One region of the Streptomyces sp. NBC_00414 genome, then DNA from elsewhere that is predicted to be linked to it. Evidence: riboswitches for the same ligand, from Rfam matches in the RefSeq annotation. Region 1 holds a riboswitch; each other region holds the start of a gene.

What was found. A riboswitch is a leader RNA that binds a small molecule or an ion and turns the genes downstream of it on or off. The one in region 1 is predicted to bind S-adenosylmethionine.
Region 2: it holds a riboswitch for S-adenosylmethionine, as region 1 does, so the genes downstream of both, OHS59_RS32040 (aminotransferase class V-fold PLP-dependent enzyme) here and OHS59_RS44510 (putative leader peptide) in region 1, are expected to answer to the same signal.
Region 3: it holds a riboswitch for S-adenosylmethionine, as region 1 does, so the genes downstream of both, thrC (threonine synthase) here and OHS59_RS44510 (putative leader peptide) in region 1, are expected to answer to the same signal.

The regions. Positions count from the first base shown of each region.
Region 1 covers NZ_CP107935.1:1,809,872-1,817,484, forward strand. Annotated here, with positions in the region: gene OHS59_RS07935 (NtaA/DmoA family FMN-dependent monooxygenase) at 1-1,189, opposite strand, end outside; gene OHS59_RS07940 (LLM class flavin-dependent oxidoreductase) at 1,209-2,486, opposite strand; gene OHS59_RS44505 (putative leader peptide) at 2,563-2,892, opposite strand; SAM riboswitch class IV at 2,955-3,101, shown strand; gene OHS59_RS44510 (putative leader peptide) at 3,095-3,202, shown strand; gene OHS59_RS07945 (glutathione S-transferase family protein) at 3,322-4,119, shown strand; gene OHS59_RS07950 (GNAT family N-acetyltransferase) at 4,219-4,836, shown strand; gene OHS59_RS07955 (C40 family peptidase) at 4,850-6,385, opposite strand; gene OHS59_RS07960 (sugar kinase) at 6,782-7,613, opposite strand, start outside.
Region 2 covers NZ_CP107935.1:7,369,972-7,377,584, forward strand. Annotated here, with positions in the region: gene qcrC (cytochrome bc1 complex diheme cytochrome c subunit) at 1-262, shown strand, start outside; gene qcrA (cytochrome bc1 complex Rieske iron-sulfur subunit) at 259-1,326, shown strand; gene qcrB (cytochrome bc1 complex cytochrome b subunit) at 1,323-2,981, shown strand; gene trpD (anthranilate phosphoribosyltransferase) at 3,098-4,162, shown strand; SAM riboswitch class IV at 4,444-4,560, shown strand; gene OHS59_RS32040 (aminotransferase class V-fold PLP-dependent enzyme) at 4,738-6,117, shown strand; gene OHS59_RS32045 (Lrp/AsnC family transcriptional regulator) at 6,199-6,480, opposite strand; gene OHS59_RS32050 (rhomboid family intramembrane serine protease) at 6,477-7,217, opposite strand; gene OHS59_RS32055 (hypothetical protein) at 7,375-7,613, shown strand, end outside.
Region 3 covers NZ_CP107935.1:4,833,623-4,841,235, reverse strand. Annotated here, with positions in the region: gene OHS59_RS20780 (alpha,alpha-trehalose-phosphate synthase (UDP-forming)) at 1-619, opposite strand, end outside; gene OHS59_RS20775 (glucosyl-3-phosphoglycerate synthase) at 850-1,797, opposite strand; SAM riboswitch class I at 1,997-2,154, shown strand; gene thrC (threonine synthase) at 2,170-3,477, shown strand; gene OHS59_RS20765 (MoaD/ThiS family protein) at 3,594-3,869, shown strand; gene OHS59_RS20760 (cold-shock protein) at 4,321-4,527, shown strand; gene groL (chaperonin GroEL) at 4,961-6,589, shown strand; gene OHS59_RS20750 (NADH:flavin oxidoreductase) at 6,911-7,613, shown strand, end outside.

The DNA.
Region 1 (7,613 bases):
GCACGAACTCGTTGATCGTGTCCGCGACCGTCGCCGGGGAGCCGACGAAGGCCTGCCGGCTGCCCGTCTCGATGACCAGGTCGCGGATCGACCACTTGTTGGCCGCGGCCAGCTCCCGCCACTCGCGGGCGGTGGCCAGCGGGTCGCGGTACATCCGCACCTGGGCCCGGCCGCGGGCGAGGGTGTGCTCTCCGAGGTCGGGGTCGATGTCGGGCAGCGGCCCGTCCGGGTCGTACCCGGACAGGTCGCGGTTCCAGACGAACTCCAGGTGCTTGAGCGCGGTCGCCCCGCTGACCTGCTGCCGGCGCACCTCGTGGGCCAGTTCCTGGGCCTCGGCGTCCGTGTCGCCCAGGACGAAGGTCGCGGCGGGCAGGATCAGCAGCTGGTCGGGGGTACGGCCGTGGCGGGCCAGCCGGCCCTTGACGTCCGTGTAGAACTCCTGGCCCTCCTTGAGGGTGGCGTACCGGCTGAAGATCGCGTCGGCGCCGGCCGCGGCGAACTCGCGGCCCTCCTCGGAGTCGCCGGCCTGGAAGATCACCGGGCGGCCCTGCGGGGAGCGGGGGACGTTGAACCGCCCCTCGATGTCGAAGTGCTGCCCCTGGTGGACGAAGGCTCCGGCCTTGGCGTCGCGCAGGAACGTGCCGGTCTCCTGGTCGGCGACGATCTCGTCCCCGCGCCAGGAGTCGAAGAGCTCGTTCGCGGTGGCCAGGAACTCCTTGGCCCGGGAGTAGCGCTCCTCCTTCGGGAGGAAGCCGCCGCGGCGGAAGTTCTCGCCGGTGAAGGCGTCCCAGGAGGTGACGACGTTCCAGGCGGCGCGTCCGTCGGAGAGGTGGTCGAGGCTCGCGAACTGCCGGGCCACCTCGTAGGGCTCGTTGAACGTGGAGTTGATGGTGCCGGTCAGTCCGAGGCGTTCGGTGACGGCGGCGAGCGCGGACAGGACGGTGAAGGTGTCGGGCCGGCCGACGACGTCCAAGTCGTATATCCGGCCGCCCTGTTCGCGCAGGCGCAGGCCTTCGGCGAGGAACAGGAAGTCGAACTTGGCGCGTTCGGCGGTGCGCGCGAAATGGGCGAAGGAGCTGAACTCGATGTGGCTGCCGGCTTCGGGGTCGCTCCACACGGTGGTGTTGTTGACGCCGGGGAAGTGGGCCGCGAGGTGGATCTGCTTGACGGGCTTGCGGGGCTCGCTCATGTTCGTGGGTCCTTCCGGCTCAGGCGGTGGTGACGGCGTCGGCGGCCACGGCTTCGGGGGCGGCGTAGCGGTTGGCCGGGCGGTCGAGCCCGAGCAGCCCGCGCAGGGTGTCGGCCTCGTACGCGTGCCGGAAGACGCCCCGGCGCTGGAGTTCGGGGACCAGGCCCCGGGTGATCGCGGGGAGGTCGTGACCGGCGACGGCGGGGCGCAGCCGGAAGCCGGTGAGCCCGGCCTCGCTCAACTCCTGGAGCAGGTCGGCCAGTTCGACCGGGGTGCCGGTGAAGATCCGGGCGTCGCTCGTGTACGGGTACCCCGCGAGGGCGTCGAGCCGCTCCTTGCGGGCCGCGGCCTCGGCGGGGTCGTCGTCCAGGAGGACGACCAGGTCGCCGAAGAGGTGCAGGGTCTCCCCGGCCCGCCCGGCCGCGTCCTGTTCGGCGCGCACCGCGGCCACGATCGTCCGGGCCTGCCCGATGTCGTGCGGGGTGACGAACCCGAGGTCGGCGGAGCGGCCGAGGAGCCGGAACGGCGCGCCGGTCACGGTCTCGTGGGCGAGCGCACCGACCAGCGGCTGGCCCTGCGGGGGCCTGGGGGTGATCGAGGGTCCCTTGACGCTGAAGTGCTTGCCCTCGAAGTCGATGTAGTGCAGCTTGTCCCGGTCCACGAACCGGCCGGTGGCGACGTCCCGGATCTCCGCGCCGTCCTCCCAACTGTCCCACAGCCGCCGTACCGCTTCGACGTGGTCGGCCGCCTCGTCGAAGAGGTCGACCGTCAGCTCCCGCACCTCGGGGCTGCCCAGGTCCTCGATACGGAACGAGGGGAGCGTACGGCGGCCGAAGTGCGCGGCCTCGTTCCGGCGGGCCGACACCTGCACCCGGACGCCCGCGCGGCCGGTGCTCACATAGTCGAGCGTGGCGATGGCCTTCGAAATGTGGAAGGGCTCCGTGTGGGTGGCCACCACGGTCGGCAGCAGACCTATGTGGCTGGTCAGCGGTGCGACGCGGGCGGCGATGAGGACGGCGTCGAGACGGCCGCGGACCTGGTCGGTCCGTCCGTCGGGTTCGGTGAAGTGCGAGGACTGGAGGCCGAGGGCGTCCTCGATGGTCACGAAGTCGAGCAGGCCGCGTTCGGCCTCGGTGACGAGGTCCGTCCAGTAGCCGGCGGTGAGCAGGTCACGGGGGCGGGCAACCGGTTCGCGCCAGGCGGCGGGGTGCCAGCCCGCGCCGTCGAGCGCCACGGCGAGGTGCAGGGCGGCGCTGTGGGGAGTTGGTGAGGGCAGGGCAGAGGGTGCTGAGGACACGGGACGTGCCTTCCTGATCGACCGTAGGGGAGAGCCGGCCCTCACCGGACGAGGGCAGAGCCGCGAGACGTACGGGTCAGGGACGACAGAGCGCGCCGGCGATGCGCAGGAGGTCGATGTGCGGCCGGGTGTAAAGGCGGACGCGGCGCCTCGGGGCGATCTCGGGAACGTGGAGGCGGGGCACGGGGCGTGGTCGCACGTGCGTCACCTCCGTCCCTGCGGCTCGGCGGACCCGCGTCCGGCCGGCCTCGTTCGCGGTCCCGTGATCGGGCGCCGTCTGCTCGTCGACGCACACAACAGTACGGCTGTTCCTTTTCTTCCGGCAGACGGTAATTGATCTCGGAAGTCCGGGGACGGCTCGGCCCGCGGTCCGGCTGCCCACGTACTGACCGGTCCGGCTGCCCACGTACTGAGACGTCGTCTCGCCTTCTTGACGACCTCACTCAGCGCACCGACACTTGCGGGGACGGTCACGATTGTCAGCGCCCGTCGGACGGAGTCCTTCCCGTCCGTGCGGTCATCGGCCCCGGCCCGCTGGCAGGCAACCCTTCCACCGCGACGGGGTGCCCCGGGTGACGACCGGGTTCCGCCGGTGCGGCGGGACAAGCGTGGTCCCGCCTCGTGCGGGCCAGGACCGGGACGGGTGGGAATTGCCCAGGAACGGCTTGACGAGGCGACTGCACATCGATCTGTTGCGCGTCTCCAGCGCTTACTAGTCCACCGCCGGTCCGTTGGATCCGGGCCTGTTGGACCTGCACGACACAGCGCAGTCACTCCGTTTCGCCACTGGTGCCCACAAGGCGGCCAGGGCTTCCGCGATTCCCTCTGGAGAGCCATGCCCGAGACAGTTTCCCGCGGTGCGAGCACAGGTACCTTCGCGACGGCCGCACGTACGCCGGTCACCGACACACCCGCCTGTAGTGGGGCCGCACCGAGCGCGACCGCACGCCCGCACCGCTTCCGCGGCCGCATAGGCGTCGGCCTCGCCGGCGGCTTCTACCCGGCGGCGCACCGCTATCAGCTGTATCTGTCCGAAGGCTGTCAGCGTTCGCTGCGCGTCTCGATCACCCTCGCCCTGCTGGGACTTGAGAACTCCACGGCCACCACGGTCCTGACCCGCCCCGCCGAGACACCCGACGCCTTCGCCGCGCTGCGCCGGGCCTACGAGGCGACCTGGCACCACTACGACGGCCCGCTCACCGCGCCCGCGCTGTGCGACCGGTGGAGCGGACGCGTCGTCAGCAACCACACGCCCGACATCCTGCGCGACCTCGCCGACCTCGCGGAACTCGCCGACCTCCGGGACGGCGAAGGGCCCTGTCCGCCCGCGCTGCGGCCACCGGCCCTGGCCGCCGAGATCGACGCCCTGCGTGAACTCCTCGACCGGGACGTCACTCCGACCGCCCCGCCCCATGCCAGGGCGGCGACCCTGACCCTGCTCGATCACCAACTGTCTGTGAACACCCACGCGTTGGGTGACGCGATCACCGCCGCGGACGTCGACCTCTGGGTCGCGCTCACCCACCTCGGCACGGATGGCGGCGCCCGGTCCGCGTACCCCCACCTGGATCGGTACGTCCGGCGTCTCGGCCGGCACCCGGCCTTCCTCGGCAGTGGGCGGACGGGGCGTTAGAGCCCTGCCCGGCCACCGTTGCGAACACGGTGTTTCCGTTCTGCGAACAGGAGGCCGCAGCCGACGACACGCCTCGCCCGCCGGTGTGAGCATGTCCGCATGATCAGGGAAGAAGCCACGGAAACCCTGGAAGCCAGGGAAGCCAGGGAAGCCAGGGACGAGGATTGTGCCGTCCGGCGGGCACCGGCGGTCCGCTGGGTGTCCGAGGAGTGGGACGCCCCGGCTCCGGCCCGGCTGCGGGAGCAGATGTCCGCCGAACTGGCCCCGCGCTACGCGCCCGTCGAGCACCGGCGGGTGCGTGCGCCGCAGCCCGCGGCCGAGGAGATCGTCGTCACCTGGGTCGCCTACGCCGACGACGTGCCGGTGGCCACCGCCTCACTGCGCAGGCTGCCCGACCGGCACGAGGTGAAGCGGGTGTTCGTGCACCCCGACCACCGTGGCCGGGGCCTGGCGCGAGCGGCTCTTTCGGCGGTGGAGTCGACCGCGCTGAGCCTCGGCGTCGAGCGGCTGTGGCTGCAGACGGGCGCGCTCCAGCCGGAGGCACGGGCGCTCTACACGCGGGAGGGCTGGCAGGAGGTGCGGCCGTACGCCCCGTACGACCGCAACCCGTTCAGCGTCTGTTTCACCAAGGCGCTCACGGAGCCGACACCGGCATCCGCATCGGCATCGGCATCGGCATCGGCATCGGCATCGGCATCGGCGCCACGGTCCCGCTGACCGCCGACGCCCCTCAGGCGGGGCGTATCACGCTGTGGATCGCCGACTCGCCGGCCCAGTAGATCGACTCCTCGCGGATGGCCACGCCCGGGCTCGGTGCGTGGATCATCATGTTGTTGCCGGTGCAGATGCCCACGTGTGCGACCTGCCCGCTGAAGAGAACCAGGTCGCCGGGCCGGATGTCCGCGACGGACACCATCGTGCCGGCGGTCGCCTGGTCCTGGACGCTACGCGGGAGCGCGACCCCGGCGGCCTTCCAGGCGGCCTGCGTGAGACTGGAGGGGTCGTACGAACCCGGACCCATCGCGCCCCATACGCACGGCTTGCCGATCTGGGCGCGTGCGAACTCGACGGCCCTGGCGCCCTGCCCGCCGTACCCGGGGTCGGGCGCCGCGTAGGCGGGTGTGGCGTAAGCCGGCGCGGCGTAGGCGGGGTCGGGGGCGGGCACGCCGTACCCGGGACTGGTCGCAGCCTGCATGTCGAGGGCGACCCCCGTGGCGATGGGCGTGCTCGCGTCGACGTACATGCTCGTGTCGGACTGCTGGACACCGGTGTACTGGGGGCCGACGTACTGGTCGACTGCGAGGTACATGCCGTTGCCGATGCTCTGGTCGGCGGCGACACCCGCTCCCGTGCCGGGCATGCCGGGGTACATGGGCGCACCGGCGTACATGTCCGTACCCGCGCGCATGTCCGTACCGATGGCCGGTTGCTGCCACGCGTCCGCTCCGGTGCCGGCCGCGCGGTAACTCTGTTCCTGGGCGGCGGGACCCCAGGCGCCCTCGATCGGGCGGAAGGGCCGCGACTCCGCGACGGGTGCGGGTGCGCTCCGCCGGGCGGCATGCCCGGCGAGCAGGTCACGGGCCTGCCCGAGCTTTCGCTGGTTGCGCTGCTTCGAGGACTTCAGCGTCGCCTGCGACGGCCCGCCGGACGGTCCGGGCGAGGCCTTGTCGGCCGCCTGGCGCTGTGCAGGTACGGCCGGCAGCGCGGCGACGGGTCCCGCGGTCAACTCCGGCCCGGGCCCCGCGGTCAGCTCCGCGACGGGTCCGGCGGCACCTCCGGCACCGGGACCGGCGCTCGGACCGGCGGTCAGTTCCAGGACGGGCCTGTCGGAAGCCGCACGGCTCTCACGGCCACCGCCGCCCGGACGGCCGCCCGCATCGGCGGCGGGCCGGGACCCGGCCGAGCCGCGGTCCGGCATCCGGTCGGGCGGCAGCACCGCCTGAAATACGGGACCCAGCTGCGAACGCCCCACGTCGAACCACTGCTTCGCGACGTCCGGCAGCGGGGCGGCGGCATCGGCGCCTGCGCCTCGGCCGCCCCTGTCCCTCTCCCTGGAAGTCGGCTTGACCGTGTCGCGCGACGCCGTGGTCATCGCACGGGTGGCGTTGAAGTTTCCGCTGGCGTTCTCGACGCGGTCGTAGAGATTGCTGATCCGCTGCTGGACTTCCTCGCGGCTGGGCTCGTCGCCCCGCTGGGCGGGAATGCCTGCGGAGGAGAACTGGTCCACGGAAGAGGGGGCCGCCTTCACGAGGGCGGAGCGGGACATGCCGGGGAGGCCGGTGCCTCCGGGGCGCTGCGTTCGTTCCGGCGCGATGGGAGACGACTCCTTCCGTGCACCGCCTGCCGGGTCGTCTTTCGGGTCCGGGCGGACGGTTCCGGAAGGCATGCCCTACGACCCCTGTCCGCTGGACAGTTGGGCCGATTCACCCTGAAAGTCGACTGGACCTCCGGCTCCGACCGCCGTGAGGGCCTGTCGGATTCGGCGGAGACCGCGCGACCCGGCGAGGTTCACCGGTGGGAGTCGTACGGTCTGTCCGTCAACTTAGCCAACTTGTGTGTCTCGCGTGAAGATTGAAGTGCGAAGTGTCCGATATGTAAATGTGACCTTCGTCGTACCCGAAGGTGACCTCCGCTACTTGACCACCGCAGTGCGACCGGTTCGTCACTCGCGGTTCACGGCGGCCCATTCGTGCGCGGGGAGGCCGAGGAGCCGTTCGATCCGGGCACTGTCGGGCAACGGGCCGTGATCGCCCGTCACTTGGAGTGCCGACCCGGCCGTGATGTGCCCGAGCCTCAGCGCGCGCTCCATGTCGACGCCCCGCAGCAGTCCGGTCAGGAATCCGGCGGCGAAGGCGTCTCCCGCGCCGACGGGCTCCACCACGTCCGTGCGCAGAGCGGGCACGGTCCAGGAGTCTTCGCCGCCGAAGACGGTGGCTGTCCGGCCACCGTCCTTGACGACGAGGAGGCGCGGGTGCGGCAACAGCCGGCGTACGTCGGCGAGTTCGAGGCCGGCGCCCCAGAGGTCCTGTGCCTCGTCCAGTCCGACGAAGGTGATGTCGGCACGGTCGGCGAGGTCGCGCAGCACGGGGGCGGCCGTTCCGGGCGGCCACAGCGCGGGGCGGTGGTTGACGTCGAAGCTCACGGCGTGGGGACGCTCGGCCTGCGGTACGGCGAGCGCCTCCACGACCAGGCTCCGGCAGGACGGGGAGAGGGCCGCGGTCACGCCCGTGAGATGGACGACGGAGGCGGTCGTGAGTCTGTCGTCCTTCAGTACGTCGGGGCCCAGGGCCGAGGCCGCCGAGTCGCCCCGGTAGTAGTGGACACTGGTGCCCGAGCCGGTGGGCTCCTTCACGAGCAGGCCCGTGGGCCGTTCCGGGTCGTGGCGCACTCCGCCGACATCGACGCCGGGCGCGCCGACCGCGGCGAGCACCCGCCGCCCCAACGCGTCGTCGCCCAGCGCCGAGAGCCAGGAGACGGGGACGCCCAGGTCGGCC
Region 2 (7,613 bases), 5.6 Mb from region 1:
GCACCTCTACGAGGCCATGCAGACCGGCCCGCAGAACATGCCGTCCTTCCCCGACACCACGCTGACGGAGAAGAACAAGAAGGACATCATCGCGTACCTCGACGCGGTCAACAGCGATGACTCGGAGAGCCCCGGCGGTCTGGAGCTGGGCGGCCTCGGGCCGGTCAGCGAAGGCCTCTTCGGCTGGATCTTCGGTCTCGGCGGTCTGATCGCCGTCGCCGTGTGGGTCGCCGCCCGGACCGCAAAGGCCAAGAAGTCATGAGTAGCCAAGACATCCCAGAAGAGAACCTGCCCGCCGAGCGGGCCGCCGACGAACACGCGCACGGTGACGTGAGTGTGGCGGACGAGAAGCATCCGTTCGCGGATCCCGGTCTGCCGCCGCACGAGCACCGCATCCAGGACATCGACGAGCGGGCCGCCAAGCGCTCCGAGCGCACGGTCGCCCTGCTGTTCACGCTCTCGATGCTGGCCACGGTCGGCTTCATCGCGTCCTTCGTGACGATCCCGGCCGACAAGATCGTCTACATCTTCCCGCTCGGACACATCAGCGGTCTGAACTTCGCCCTGGGCATGACGCTCGGCCTGGCGCTGTTCTGCATCGGCGCGGGCGCGGTCCACTGGGCCCGCACCCTGATGTCCGACGAGGAGATGGCCGACGAGCGCCACCCCATCGCGGCGGAGCCCGAGGTCAAGGCCAAGGTACTGGCCGACTTCAAGCAGGGCGCCAAGGAATCCGCGCTCGGCCGTCGCAAGCTCATCCGCAACACGATGTTCGGCGCGCTGACCCTGTTCCCGCTGTCCGGCATCGTCCTGCTGCGCGACCTCGGTCCGCTGCCGGAGGACAAGCTGCGGCACACGCTGTGGTCCAAGGGCAAGCTGCTCGTCAACATGAACACGAACGAGCCGCTGCGTCCCTCCGACGTCGCCGTGGGCTCGCTCACCTTCGCCAAGCCCGAGGGCCTGGAGGAGGAGGACCACGAGTTCCAGACCGAGATCGCCAAGGCGGCCCTGATGATCGTCCGGCTCCAGCCGGAGAACATCAAGGACAAGCGTGAGCTTGAGTGGTCCCACGAGGGCATCGTGGCGTACTCGAAGATCTGCACCCACGTCGGTTGCCCGATCTCCCTGTACGAGCAGCAGACGCACCACGTCCTCTGCCCGTGCCACCAGTCCACCTTCGACCTCGCCGACGGTGCCCGAGTGATCTTCGGCCCGGCCGGTCACGCCCTGCCGCAGCTGCGGATCGGTGTGAACGACGAGGGCTACCTTGAGGCGCACGGCGACTTCGAAGAGCCCGTCGGTCCTTCATTCTGGGAGCGCGGATGAGCACTACGACCACCCCGAACCCCTCGGGCGCCGGTGCGCCGGGCCGTTCGCGAGAGAAGGCGCCGGCCGGCGAGAAGATCGCCGACTGGGCCGACGGCCGACTGGGGATCTACTCCCTGGCCAAGGCCAACATGCGCAAGATCTTCCCGGACCACTGGTCCTTCATGCTGGGCGAGATCTGCCTCTACAGCTTCCTGATCATCATCCTCACGGGTGTGTATCTGACGCTGTTCTTCCACCCCTCGATGAACGAGATCGAGTACCACGGAAGCTATGTCCCGCTCCAGGGGCAGCTGATGTCGGAGGCGTTCGCCTCCACGCTGGACATCAGCTTCGACGTCCGCGGCGGTCTGCTCATCCGGCAGATCCACCACTGGGCGGCGCTCGTCTTCCTGGCCGCCATGTTCGTGCACATGATGCGCGTCTTCTTCACGGGTGCGTTCCGCAAGCCCCGTGAGGTCAACTGGCTGTTCGGCTTCCTGCTGTTCGTCCTGGGCATGTTCACCGGGTTCACCGGTTACTCGCTCCCGGACGACCTGCTCTCCGGCACCGGTGTCCGCTTCATGGAGGGCGCGGTCCTGGCCGTGCCGGTCGTCGGCACGTACCTGTCGTTCTTCCTGTTCGGCGGGGAGTTCCCCGGCGGCGACTTCGTGGCCCGTTTCTACTCGGTCCACATCCTGCTGCTGCCGGGCATCATGCTGGGTCTGGTGGTCGCCCACCTGATCCTGGTCTTCTACCACAAGCACACGCAGTTCGCGGGCCCCGGCAAGACGAACAACAACGTCGTGGGCATGCCCCTGCTGCCGGTCTACATGGCCAAGGCCGGAGGCTTCTTCTTCCTGGTCTTCGGCTTCATCGCCGTGCTGGCGGCGGTCGCGTCCATCAACCCGATCTGGGCCCTGGGGCCGTACCGGCCGGACCAGGTGTCCACGGGCGCCCAGCCCGACTGGTACATGGGCTTCTCCGAGGGCCTGATCCGTGTCATGCCGGGCTGGGAGATCAACTTCTGGGGTCACACGCTCGCCCTGGGCGTGTTCATCCCGCTGATGATCTTCCCGCTGGTCCTGGTCGCGATCGCCGTGTACCCGTTCATCGAGGCGTGGGTGACCGGCGACCAGCGCGAGCACCACATCCTGGACCGCCCGCGCAACGCGCCGACCCGTACGGGATTCGGTGTCGCCTGGATCACTCTGTACATGGTGCTGCTGGTCGGCGGTGGGAACGACCTGTGGGCCACCCACTTCCACCTCTCGATCAACACCATCACCTGGTTCGTCCGGGTCGCGTTCTTCGTCGCCCCGGTGCTCGCGTTCATCGTCACCAAGCGGATCTGCCTCGGCCTGCAGCGCCGGGACAAGGACAAGGTGCTGCACGGCCGCGAGTCGGGCATCATCAAGCGCCTGCCGCACGGTGAGTTCGTCGAGGTGCACGAGCCGCTCAGCCAGGAGGCCATGCACACCCTCACGGCGCACGAGCAGTACAAGCCGGCCGAGATCGGCCCGACGGTCGACGAGAACGGCGTCGAGCGCAAGGTGAAGGGCCCGCAGAAGCTCCGCGCGAAGCTCAGCACCGCCTACTTCGGTGAGGACGGCCAGATCCCCAAGCCGACCGCCGAGGAGTACAAGGAGATCACGAGCGGCCACGGCCACCACTGATCACCACCTGTTCGCCACGGCAGGAGCCCCGTCCATTGCATGGACGGGGCTCTTTGCCGTCCCCGGGGCTGGATAGGGTGGACCCACATCCCCGGACACGAACCCAGGAGCGGCAGATGAGTGCTGTGACCCCCGCTGGAGGCGACTTCGCGGCGGGCCGTTCCTGGCCCGCCCTCCTGAACGGCCTGCTGGACGGGCGCGACCTGGGCGCCGACGACACGGCCTGGGCGATGGACCTGATCATGCGGGGCGAGGCGACCGACGCGCAGATCGCCGGGTTCGCGGTGGCCCTGCGGGCCAAGGGCGAGACCGTCGAGGAGATCTCCGGCATGGTGCGCACGATGTACGCGCACGCCAACGTGATCGAAGTGCCGGGTGACACCGTCGACATCGTCGGCACCGGCGGTGACGGCGCGAAGACCGTCAACATCTCGACGATGTCGGCCGTCGTCATCGCCGGTACGGGTGCCAAGGTCGTCAAGCACGGCAACCGCGCGGCCTCCTCCGCGTCCGGCGCCTCGGACGTGCTCGAAAAGCTCGGCGTGAACCTGGAGCTGACTCCGCGGCGGGTGGCCGAGGTGGCCGAGGAGGCCGGGATCACCTTCTGCTTCGCCGTGAAGTTCCATCCGGCGCTGCGGCACGTGGCGGCGGCGCGCGGGCAACTGGGCATCCGCACCGTCTTCAACTTCCTCGGTCCGCTCACCAACCCGGCCCGGGTGAAGTCCCAGGCCGTCGGGGTCGCGCACGCGCCCATGGCGCCCATCGTGGCCGGGGTCCTTGCCGAGCGCGGCAACTCCTCGCTCGTCTTCCGCGGCGACGACGGGCTCGACGAGCTGACCACCACGTCCACGTCCCGGGTGTGGGTCGTACGGGACGGGAAGGTCCACGAGGAGGCCTTCGACCCGCGTGACGTGGGGATCGAGCTGGTGCCGGTGGAGGCGCTGCGGGGGGCCGACGCCTCGTACAACGCGGATGTCGCGCGACGGCTGCTGGGGGGTGAGCGGGGGCCCGTGCGGGAGGCGGTGCTGCTGAACTCGGCGGCGGCGCTGGTGGCTCTCGCGCCCGGCTCCGGGTCGCTCGCCGAACAGATCCGGACGCAGATGGCTCGCGCCGCGGAGGCGATCGATTCCGGGGCGGCGTTGCGGACGCTTGAGCGGTGGGTGGCCGCGACCAACGCGTAGGCGCTGGCGCTGGCGGTGCGGGGTGCGGGTTGGCGGGGCGGGCGCAAAAGATCGCGCCGTTCCCCGCGCCCCTGATCCGCCGGGTGGGGGTGGGCCCACACGATTGTGCCGTTCCCCGCGCCCCTGATCCGCCGGGCGCGCCCCTAGGGCCCCCTAGGGGCGCGGGGAACTGCGCAATCGGGGGTTCGGGGGTGGAGCCCCTGAGGTGGGGACCAGGTCGGTCGTCCCGGTATGCGGACAGGGCGGTTGCGGTCGGATCATCGTGTGGCATGATGCTGGCAGGTCATGAGTGACAGTCAACAGGCCCCGGCCGACTGTCCGGCAACCCTCCGTCCGTGGCGGGGTGCCCCGGGTGAAGACCAGGTCGTAGGCAGTGAGGTCTACGGCAAGCGCGGACCCCTCACCGCTCGCTGGAGCGGACACACCAGGGGTCCTGGTCGTTCGAGGGAGCCTTTCATGAGCAAGCGAATGCGATAGGGCGCCGAGCCCCACTTCCGCGTACCCCTTTCACCTTTCCCGTGCTGAGCCCTGTCCGCTCGCACGGTGATCTCGCCTGCCTCTCACGGGAGTTCGCCATGTCTGTCTCCACCACCGCCGCCGACCGGTCCGCCCACTGTGCCACCGGCACCGACGGGCCCCTGGCCGTCCTGGGCCGGGACGTCACCGTGCCGCTCGTGACCGGCGGAGAGGTCACCTACGCCGCGCTCGACTACGCGGCCAGCGCCCCCGCCCTCCAGCGCGTGTGGGACGACGTCGCCGCGTACGCCCCGTACTACGGCAGCGTGCACCGCGGGGCCGGCTACCTGTCCCAGCTCTCCACGGACCTCTTCGAGAACGCCCGCAGGACCGTGGGGGAGTTCCTCGACTGCCGGGACGACGACGAGGTCGTCTTCACCCGGTCCACCACCGACTCGCTCAACCTCCTCGCCGCCGCCCTCCCCGCCGACTGCCAGGTCTTCGTCTTCGAGACCGAGCACCACGCGTCGCTGCTGCCGTGGCAGGACGCCCGGGTCACCTACCTCAACGCCCCGCGCACCCCGGCCGAGGCCGTCGCGACGCTGGAGCGGGCCCTCGCAGAGCGGGACCCCTACGGTCCGGCGCTGGTGTGCGTCACGGGCGCCTCGAACGTCACCGGTGAGCTGTGGCCCGTACGGGAACTGGCCGCCGCCGCCCACGCGCACGGCGCCCGCATCGTGCTCGACGCGGCCCAGCTCGCGCCCCACCACCCCGTCTCCGTACAGGAGTTGGACGTGGACTGGGTCGCGTTCTCCGGCCACAAGCTGTACGCGCCGTTCGGCTCGGGCGTGCTCGCGGGGCGCTTCGACTGGCTGCGCGAGGCCGACCCGTACCTCGCCGGCGGTGGTGCCTCGAAGAAGGTGTCGCGGCGCGTGGACGGCGGCGTGGACGTCGAGTGGCACGAGAGCGCCGCACGGCACGAGGCCGGTTCGCCCAACGTCATCGGCGCCTACTCCATCGCCTCCGCCTGCAAGGCCCTCACCGAGGCCGGCTTCGACACGCTGGTCGCCCGTGAGCAGCAGCTCGTCGCCACCGTCCGCCGGGGCCTCGCCGAGGTGCCGGAGGTCCGCGTGCTCTCGCTCTTCGGTGACGACGCCCCGCGCGTCGGCGTCATCTCGTTCGTCGTCGACGGCTGGAACAGTTCGCACTTCGCCGCCGCGCTCTCCGCCGAGTACGGCATCGGCGTCCGCGACGGCCTCTTCTGCGCCCACCCGCTCGTCCGTACGCTCCTCGGCAGCGACCCGCAGTCCCAGGGCGAGTGCGGTGCCCCCGAGGCCGCCCCCGGCGAGAAGTCCCTGAACGCCATCCGCGTCAGCTTCGGCGCGGGCACCCCCGACGAACACGTGAACCGTTTCGTGGGCGCCGTGAAGGAACTCGTCAAGAACGGCGCCAGCTGGACCTACCGCACGGAGAACGGGCGCTGCGTCCCGGCCGCGTAGAGGATGGGCCCCGTAAGGGGCGCGGCCAGCCACGACGGCGCGGCACCCGACACACAGCCCGCACCCCCTCCCCGGAGAGGGCTAGTTGTCGCCCCCGATGGCGAACGCGGCCTCCAGGTCGTGCTGCGAGTACGTGCGGAACGCCACATGCGTGTCCGTGCCCTCGACCCCCGGAATCTTGCTGATCATGCCGGGAATGACGTCGGCCAGATCGTCATGAGCCTTCACCCGGACCATGGCGATCAAGTCGTACGTCCCCGTGACGGAGAAGACCTCGCTGACGCTGTCCAGCGCCGCGATCGACTCGGCGATCTCGGGAATCCGGTCCACGCTGGTCTTGATGAGCACGATCGCGGTGATCACGGCTGGTTTTCTCCCTCGGTGGCCGTCGCTGGGCTTTTCACTCTAGCCGGACGGCCGTACCGCACCCACGCGTAGAGGAAGCCGGCGGAGAAGCCCAGCAGGTGCGCCAGATAGGCGACCCCCGGCCCCTGCGACGCGCGCCCCGCCGCCAGCCACTGCAGGGACACCCAGAACGGCAGCACCACATAGGCGGGAAACCGCAGCGGGAGGAAGAAGAGGAACGGAAAGAGACTGGTCACCCGGGCTTTGGGGAACAGGTACAGAAACGCGCCGAGGACCGCGGAGATCGCCCCCGAGGCGCCCACGAGGGTCTGCGCCGAGTCGGCGTGGGCGACCGCGTAGCCCAGCAGGGCGAGGTAGCCGCAGCCCACGTAGAAGAGGGCGAACTCGAAGTGGCCCATCCTCTCCTCGGCCATCGCCCCGAAGACGTAGAGGAAGAGCATGTTCCCCAGTAGATGCAGCCAGCTGCCGTGCACGAACAGCGCGGTGGCCGGGGTGGCGGCGGCCCGCAGAGTGCCCTGGAACAGCTCGACGGGCACCACGCCCCACCGCTCGAAATAGGCCCGCTGGGCCGAAAGCAGCTCGTCACCGGTGCCGTACGCCGGACCGAGCCCCGAGGCCGGGCCGATCACGAAGATCGCGCAGCACAGGGCGATCAGTCCGTAGGTGACCGGAGCGGGCTGACTTCGGACCGCCCTGAGCGTCCTGTTGCCGGATGTACCCCAGTTGCCGAGCATGAGCAGAGCATGACGTAACGGGACCGAACCACGCAGAGCGCCTCGCCGCTCCCGGTGGACGGGCGTCGAGTACCCGCCAGGCCGTAGGGTTACGAGCCACACGCTCCAGGGAATCTGGTGCGGCACGGAGACTTACGGAAAGCGAGCGACTGCCACGATGACGGTTCCCCTCCCGACGGCCGAGACCCGGTGGCGCTGCACGCTCTGCGGCAACCTCACGCGATTCGATGTGACCCGTTCGTCGAAGGTCGTCGAGTACGTGCATCTCGACCTGGCCGGGGAACCCAAGGTCGAGGAGCGCAACGTGGTCAGTGAGACCATCGACTCCGTGCGCTGCCGGTGGTGCAACGCGGTGGATCAGGTGGAACTCGTGGACAGGCCGGGCGCCGGCTCCTG
Region 3 (7,613 bases), 3.0 Mb from region 1:
TGAGGAACGCGGCCCGGTCGGCGCCGAGGATCCCGTCGAGAACCTTCGCCGCGATGTCGTCCGGGAGCAGCCGGAAGTAGTCCGGCGGGGCCCACGGGGTGTGCGAGAAGTGCCCGATCCGCAGGTCGGGACGGAGCTCGCGGAGCATCCGAGGCACGAGGGTGAGGTGGTAGTCCTGTACGAGGACCGCGGCGCCGTCCGCCGCCTCCTCGGCCAGCGCCTCGGCGAAGGCCTGGTTGTACGTCTCGTAGGCCGCCCACTGGCGCCGGAACTCCGCGTCGAAGACGGGTTCCAGGGGTGTCTGGTACAGCATGTGGTGGACGAACCAGAGCGCGGAGTTGGCGATGCCGTTGTATGCGGCCGCGTGGGTCTCGGCGTCGATGTCGAGCATCCGTACGCCCTCTTCGCCGACGCCGCGCCGTACCGCCTCGCGGTCGCCGTCGCCGAGGGCCGAGCAGACCCACAGGGCGCCGGCGTCGGGGCCGATCGCGGAGAGGCCCGACACGAGTCCGCCTCCGCCGCGCTTGGCCGTGAGCTCGCCGGACTCGTCCTTCGTGTACGAGACCGGGCCGCGGTTGGACGCGACGAGGACGGGGTGGGTGCCGTGCGTGTGAGCCATGACTCGAAATCTAGCCGCAGCGCTATCCGCTCAAACGTTCCCCCTGGCCGCGGAGGGAGGTCGTGGGTCACCTGGCCCCCGGCGGGGGCGGGCCGCGCAGTTCCCCGCGCCCCTAAAGACAAAAGATTGCGCCGTTCCCCGCGCCCCTGATGGGGGCGCGGGGAACGGCGCAATCGGTTCCACCGGGCCGCAGCCGACGACGGTGCTTCCCGCGCAGCGGAGCCGTGCCCCTACGCCGCGCGCCGCGACACGTACTCTCCGATGTCGATCATCGGGGGACGTTCCTCCATGTCCACCGAATGCGTCCGCGGCTCGAAGCCGCTCTCCCCCCGCACGAACTGCGTGAGCGACGGCCGGATCATGTGCCCACGCGCAAGCCGCAGCTGAGCCGTGCGGTAGATCGCCGCGGACATCCGCCCGAGCGCCTGCCCGTCCTGGTGCCGGTGCTTGCGCACGCCCACGTCGACCTGCGCGAGGGCGTCCAGGCCGACCAGGTGCAGCGAGTCGACCAGCATGCCCAGCTCCACGCCGTACCCGACGGGGAACGGCAGCCGTTCGAGGAGGGAGCGGCGGGCCGCGTACTCCCCGCCCAGCGGCTGGACGAAGCCCGCCAGCTGCGGCCAGTGCATGTTGAGCAGCGGGCGGGCCATGAGTTCCGTGACCCGGCCGCCCTGACCCGCGGCGGAGCCGAGCGGACGGTCGTACATCGCCTTGACGAGGTCCACGCCCGGGTCGGTGAGCAGCGGACCGACGATCCCGGAGACGAAGTCCGCGGAGAACTCCTTCAGGTCCGCGTCGACGAAGGCCACGATGTCCCCGCGCGTGACGAGCAGCGAGCGCCACAGCACCTCGCCCTTGCCGGGGACGGCCGGGATGCGGGGCAGGATCTCGTCCCGGTGCACCACACGGGCGCCCGCCGCCGCGGCGACCTCGGAGGTGCGGTCCGTGGAGCCCGAGTCGATCACCACGATCTCGTCGACGAGCGGCACTTTCGCGGTCATCAGCTCGCGGCGGATCACGGCGACGATCTCGCCGACCGTCTCCTCCTCGTTGAGTGCGGGCAGTACGACACTCACCGTGGACCCGGTGGACCGCTTCGCGGCGACGATCTTCTTGAGCGGGCGGTCCTCGACGGACCAGGAGCGCGTGCTCAGCCAGCGCTCGACGTCTTCCAGCACGTGCGGCTCTCCCTTGCGTTCATTGGGATGCGTGCGTCCGAAGGGACGGAAACCCGGTGTGACGGTCATCTCGCGGTTCGGACGGCTCTCTCCACCATCCAGGCCTTCGGTTACAGTCTTGAACAACGCTGATGACCATCGCATGTCGGGGGTCGTTGCGTGGACAACTAAAATCACGTGCAGGACCACAACTGAATACCGCTCATCCAGAGGGGCAGAGGGATACGGCCCGTTGAAGCCCCGGCAACCCTCCAGCCGGTCTCGTCCTGATCATCGCCGATCAGCGCAGCGAGGCTCCCGGCTCGGGAAGGTGCCAAATCCGTCTCATGGCGAAGTGCGTCGTGAGGAAGATGAGGAAAGGGCCTCGCCTCCATGGCTGCGCAGACAGTTGCAAGCACCACGAATTCCACCCCCGTCGCCAACTCCGTCGACCTCGGTCCGGCCGCCGCGCTCTCCTGCCGCGAGTGCGGCCACCGCGTCCCGCTCGGTCCGGTCTTCGCCTGCGAGGAGTGTTTCGGCCCGCTGGAGATCGCCTACGACTTCTCCGGCTACGACACCGAGGAACTCCGCAAGCGGATCGAAGCGGGCCCCGCGAACATCTGGCGGTACGCGCCGCTGCTGCCCGTCCCCGCGGACGTGGCGGAGAAGCCGAACATCAACCCCGGCTGGACCAAGCTCGTGCAGGCCGACAACCTGGCCCGTGAGCTGGGCGTCGACGCGGGCAAGCTCTTCGTCAAGGACGACTCGGGCAACCCGACGCACTCCTTCAAGGACCGCGTCGTCGCCCAGGCCATCGAGGCCGCGCGCGCTTTCGATTTCACCACCCTTTCCTGCTCCTCCACCGGCAACCTCGCCGGTGCGGTGGGCGCAGCCGCGGCCCGTGCCGGCTTCCGTTCCTGCGTGTTCATCCCGCACGACCTGGAGCAGGGCAAGGTCGTCATGGCCGCGGTCTACGGCGGCGAGCTCGTCGGCATCGAGGGCAACTACGACGACGTGAACCGCTTCTGCTCCGAGCTGATCGGCGACCCGGCCGGCGAGGGCTGGGGTTTCGTCAACGTCAACCTGCGGCCGTACTACGCGGAGGGCTCCAAGACCCTGGCGTACGAGATCTGTGAGCAGCTCGGCTGGCGGCTGCCGGACCAGCTGGTCGTGCCCATCGCCTCCGGCTCGCAGCTGACGAAGATCGACAAGGGCCTGAAGGAACTGATCGAGCTCGGCCTCGTCGAGGACAAGCCGTACAAGATCTTCGGTGCCCAGGCCGAGGGCTGTTCACCGGTGTCCGTCGCCTTCAAGGCCGGGCACGACGTCGTACGGCCGCAGAAGCCGAACACGATCGCGAAGTCCCTCGCCATCGGGAACCCGGCCGACGGGCCGTACGTGCTCGACATCGCCCGTCGCACCGGGGGCGCCGTGGAGGACGTGAACGACGAGCAGGTCGTCGACGCGATCAAGCTCCTGGCGCGGACCGAGGGGATCTTCGCGGAGACCGCCGGCGGGGTGACGGTGGGGGTCGCGAAGAAGCTGATCGAGGCCGGTCTGCTCGATCCCACGCTGACGACCGTCGTCCTCAACACCGGGGACGGTCTGAAGACGCTGGACGCCGTCGCCTCCGACACGGGGCTGACCGCGACCATTCGTCCGAACCTCGACTCCTTCCACGAGGCCGGCCTCGGTTCCTAGCCGTTGTTTTACGCTGCGGGCCGGTGGGGGCCGGCCGCGCCCCGCGGCGGAACCGCACATGTCACCGCCCCGCGCCCCTATCGGGGCGCTACGCACCCGACCGGAGGTCCTGTTCCATGAGCGTCAACGTCCGCATCCCCACCATTCTGCGCACCTACACGGGTGGTCAGGCCGAAGTGGCCGCCGAAGGGGCGACCCTCGCCGAGGTCATCGCCGATCTGGAGAAGAACCACACCGGCATCGCGGCCCGCGTGCTGGACGACCAGGGGAAGCTGCGGCGGTTCGTCAACGTGTACGTCAACGACGACGACGTCCGCTTCGAGCAGGGTCTGGAGACGGCCACGCCGGACGGCGTCGGGGTCTCGATCATCCCGGCGGTCGCCGGAGGCTGAGCGCCCCGGCGTGACGGCTGAAAATTACCCTAGGTAATGCCGAACACGCAGAGTTCATCGAATTGCCCCCTCCGTGAGAGAAGCGGAGGGGGCAATTCTGTATGGTTGAGCGCGGTACAGTTGGGGAACCTGCTTCGCTTCGCATGGTCGGCGCATAGGAGTTCGCGCCCGGGGCCCGACAAGAAGCAGCCAAAGTGACTGGCCTGTTTGAGCCGTTTATGGCATTTAACGAGCCCGACTTGCCCTGAATCTTCGTAAATCCTTCACATATTTCCGATCAGCCGTGCCCGGAATTCTCGTCGGATTGACCTGTTGCAGACGGCAGTTGGACGGATACATTCAGCCGCGGTCGACGCGTTCCGGCGCACACCCCCAACCGTTGGGGGGTGAGGTCTGACCCGGATCCGCGAAGTGCGGGTCTGTGCAAGGGCCAGTAATAGGGGAGTTAGGCATGGCTCAGGGCACCGTCAAATGGTTCAACGCGGAGAAGGGGTACGGCTTCATCGCGGTCGACGGTGGTGCGGATGTATTCGTCCACTACAGCGCGATTCAGATGGACGGCTACCGCACCCTGGAAGAGGGTCAGCGAGTCGATTTCGAGATCTCGCAAGGCCAGAAGGGGCCGCAGGCGGACATGGTCCGGCTGGCGACCGGCTGAAGCACGCGCCGACTTACTGCAGCGACGTTCTTCTTCCGAAGGGCTCGTACCTCCCGGGTACGGGCCCTTCGGCATGTCTGCCCGGGTGCCGGGCGGCATGTCTGTCCAGCTGTCGTGCCCCGCATGCCCTCCCGGGTGCCGGTCGCGGGGCGCTCGCGGGTGGTGCGTGAGGCGTGCGCGCGCCCCATGGTCATCGGCCGCCCTGTCCTCGCACCCTCTCCCACCTGCGGATCATCGAGAGGCGCTTGCACTCGCATGGGTCGAGTGCTAATCATTGGCGTTAGCACTCTGAAGGTGAGAGTGACAACGAGGACCGTGTCAGTGAGGTCCGCGGGCCGGGTGGGGCAGGGAACCACCGAGGTCGGCAGACCGTCCGTCGCGGGCGCAGGCGCGGTCCTGGAGATTCCACCCCAGTCCGGGAGGACCACTTCACATGGCCAAGATCATCGCGTTCGACGAGGAGGCACGGCGCGGTCTCGAGCGCGGGATGAACCAGCTCGCCGACGCCGTCAAGGTCACCCTTGGTCCCAAGGGTCGCAACGTCGTCCTAGAGAAGAAGTGGGGCGCCCCCACGATCACCAACGATGGTGTTTCCATCGCCAAGGAGATCGAGCTTGAGGACCCGTACGAGAAGATCGGCGCAGAGCTGGTCAAGGAAGTCGCCAAGAAGACGGATGACGTCGCGGGCGACGGAACGACCACGGCGACCGTGCTCGCCCAGGCTCTCGTCCGCGAGGGTCTGCGCAACGTAGCCGCCGGCGCCAACCCGATGGCTCTCAAGCGCGGTATCGAGAAGGCCGTCGAGGCCGTCTCCGGTGCCCTTCTTGAGCAGGCCAAGGATGTCGAGACCAAGGAGCAGATCGCTTCGACGGCCTCCATCTCCGCCGCCGACACCCAGATCGGCGAGCTCATCGCCGAGGCGATGGACAAGGTCGGCAAGGAAGGCGTCATCACCGTCGAGGAGTCCCAGACCTTCGGTCTGGAGCTGGAACTCACCGAGGGCATGCGCTTCGACAAGGGCTACATCTCGGCGTACTTCGCCACCGACATGGAGCGTATGGAGGCCGTCCTCGACGACCCCTACATCCTGATCGCCAACTCGAAGATCGCCAACGTCAAGGACCTGCTCCCGCTCCTCGAGAAGGTCATGCAGGGCGGCAAGCCGCTGCTGATCATCGCCGAGGACGTCGAGGGCGAGGCCCTGTCGACGCTGGTGGTCAACAAGATCCGTGGCACCTTCAAGTCCGTCGCCGTCAAGGCTCCGGGCTTCGGTGACCGCCGCAAGGCCATGCTCGGCGACATCGCCATCCTCACGGGCGGCGAGGTCATCTCCGAGGAGGTCGGCCTGAAGCTGGAGAACGCGGGTCTGGACCTGCTGGGCCGTGCCCGCAAGGTCGTCATCACCAAGGACGAGACGACGATCGTCGACGGCTCGGGCTCGGCGGACCAGGTTGCCGGTCGCGTCAACCAGATCCGCGCCGAGATCGAGAACTCCGACTCGGACTACGACCGCGAGAAGCTCCAGGAGCGCCTGGCGAAGCTGGCCGGCGGCGTGGCCGTCATCAAGGCCGGTGCCGCCACCGAGGTCGAGCTCAAGGAGCGCAAGCACCGCATCGAGGACGCCGTTCGCAACGCGAAGGCGGCCGTCGAGGAGGGCATCGTCGCCGGTGGTGGCGTGGCTCTGCTCCAGGCTTCCTCGGTGTTCGAGAAGCTTGAGCTGACGGGTGACGAGGCGACCGGCGCGAACGCCGTGAAGCTCGCCCTGGAGGCCCCGCTCAAGCAGATCGCCGTCAACGGTGGTCTCGAGGGTGGAGTCATCGTCGAGAAGGTCCGCAACCTGCCCGTCGGTCACGGCCTCAACGCCGCGACCGGTGAGTACGTGGACATGATCGCCGAAGGCATCATCGACCCGGCGAAGGTCACGCGCTCTGCTCTGCAGAACGCCGCCTCCATCGCCGCGCTCTTCCTCACCACCGAGGCCGTCATCGCCGACAAGCCGGAGAAGGCCGGTGCCGGCGCCGGCGCCGGTGGCGGCATGCCGGGCGGTGACATGGACTTCTGAGCCTCGGCTCGGTAGTTCGTCGCAGCCACGCGAGAGAGTTCTTCGCAGCACGCGAACGAGGGCGGCACTCCGGAAACGGGGTGCCGCCCTCGGGCGTTCGCGCGGGTGCGGCTGCGATCAGACGTTCTCGGTGGGCACGAGCCGGCTCCGCCCGCCGCCGGCCAGGTGCGGAGGTGTGGCCGGGATCACGGGTGCTCGGGGGAGGGGAGTGGAATGCCCCGGTCTCCGGCGAGGTTGTCCGTGGGAGTATTCCATGCGCATGCACATACCCAATGGAATGCGCTTATCCCTCTCCCCCCCACACACACGAGGAGCCCCCACGTGACTGTCGCCCCCTCCGCCACCTCCGCCTCCCGCGCGGCCGAGATCCTCTCCCGGCCCGTCTCCCTCAACGGCCTGACCGTTCCGAACCGGATCGCGATGGCGCCGATGACCCGGCAGTTCTCGCCGGGCGGTGTTCCGGGGGAGGACGTGGCGTCGTACTACGCGCGCCGTGCCGCCGCCGGTGTCGGCCTGATCGTCACCGAGGGCACGTACGTGGGCCACGAGTCGGCCGGGAACAGCGACCGGGTCCCGCGGTTCCACGGCGAGGAGCAGCTCGCGGGGTGGGCGAAGGTCGCCGAGGACGTGCACGCGGCGGGCGGGACGATCGTGCCGCAGCTCTGGCACATCGGCATGGTGCGGTCCGCCGGGGAGCAGCCGTTCACGGACGCGCCCGCGGTCGGACCCTCCGGTCTGCGCCTCGACGGCACCGCGGGCCAGGGCAAGGAGATGACCCAGGCCGACCTGGACGACGTCGTCCGGGCCTTCGCCGACGCCGCGGCCGACGCCGAGCGCATCGGCTTCGACGGGGTCGAACTGCACGGCGCGCACGGCTACCTGCTCGACCAGTTCCTGTGGGCGGGCACCAACCGCCGCACGGACGCGTACGGAGGTGACCTCGTCGCCCGTACGAAGTTCGCCGCGGAGATCGTGGCCGCCGTGCGGGCGGTCGTCTCGCCGACCTTCCCCGTCATCTTCCGCT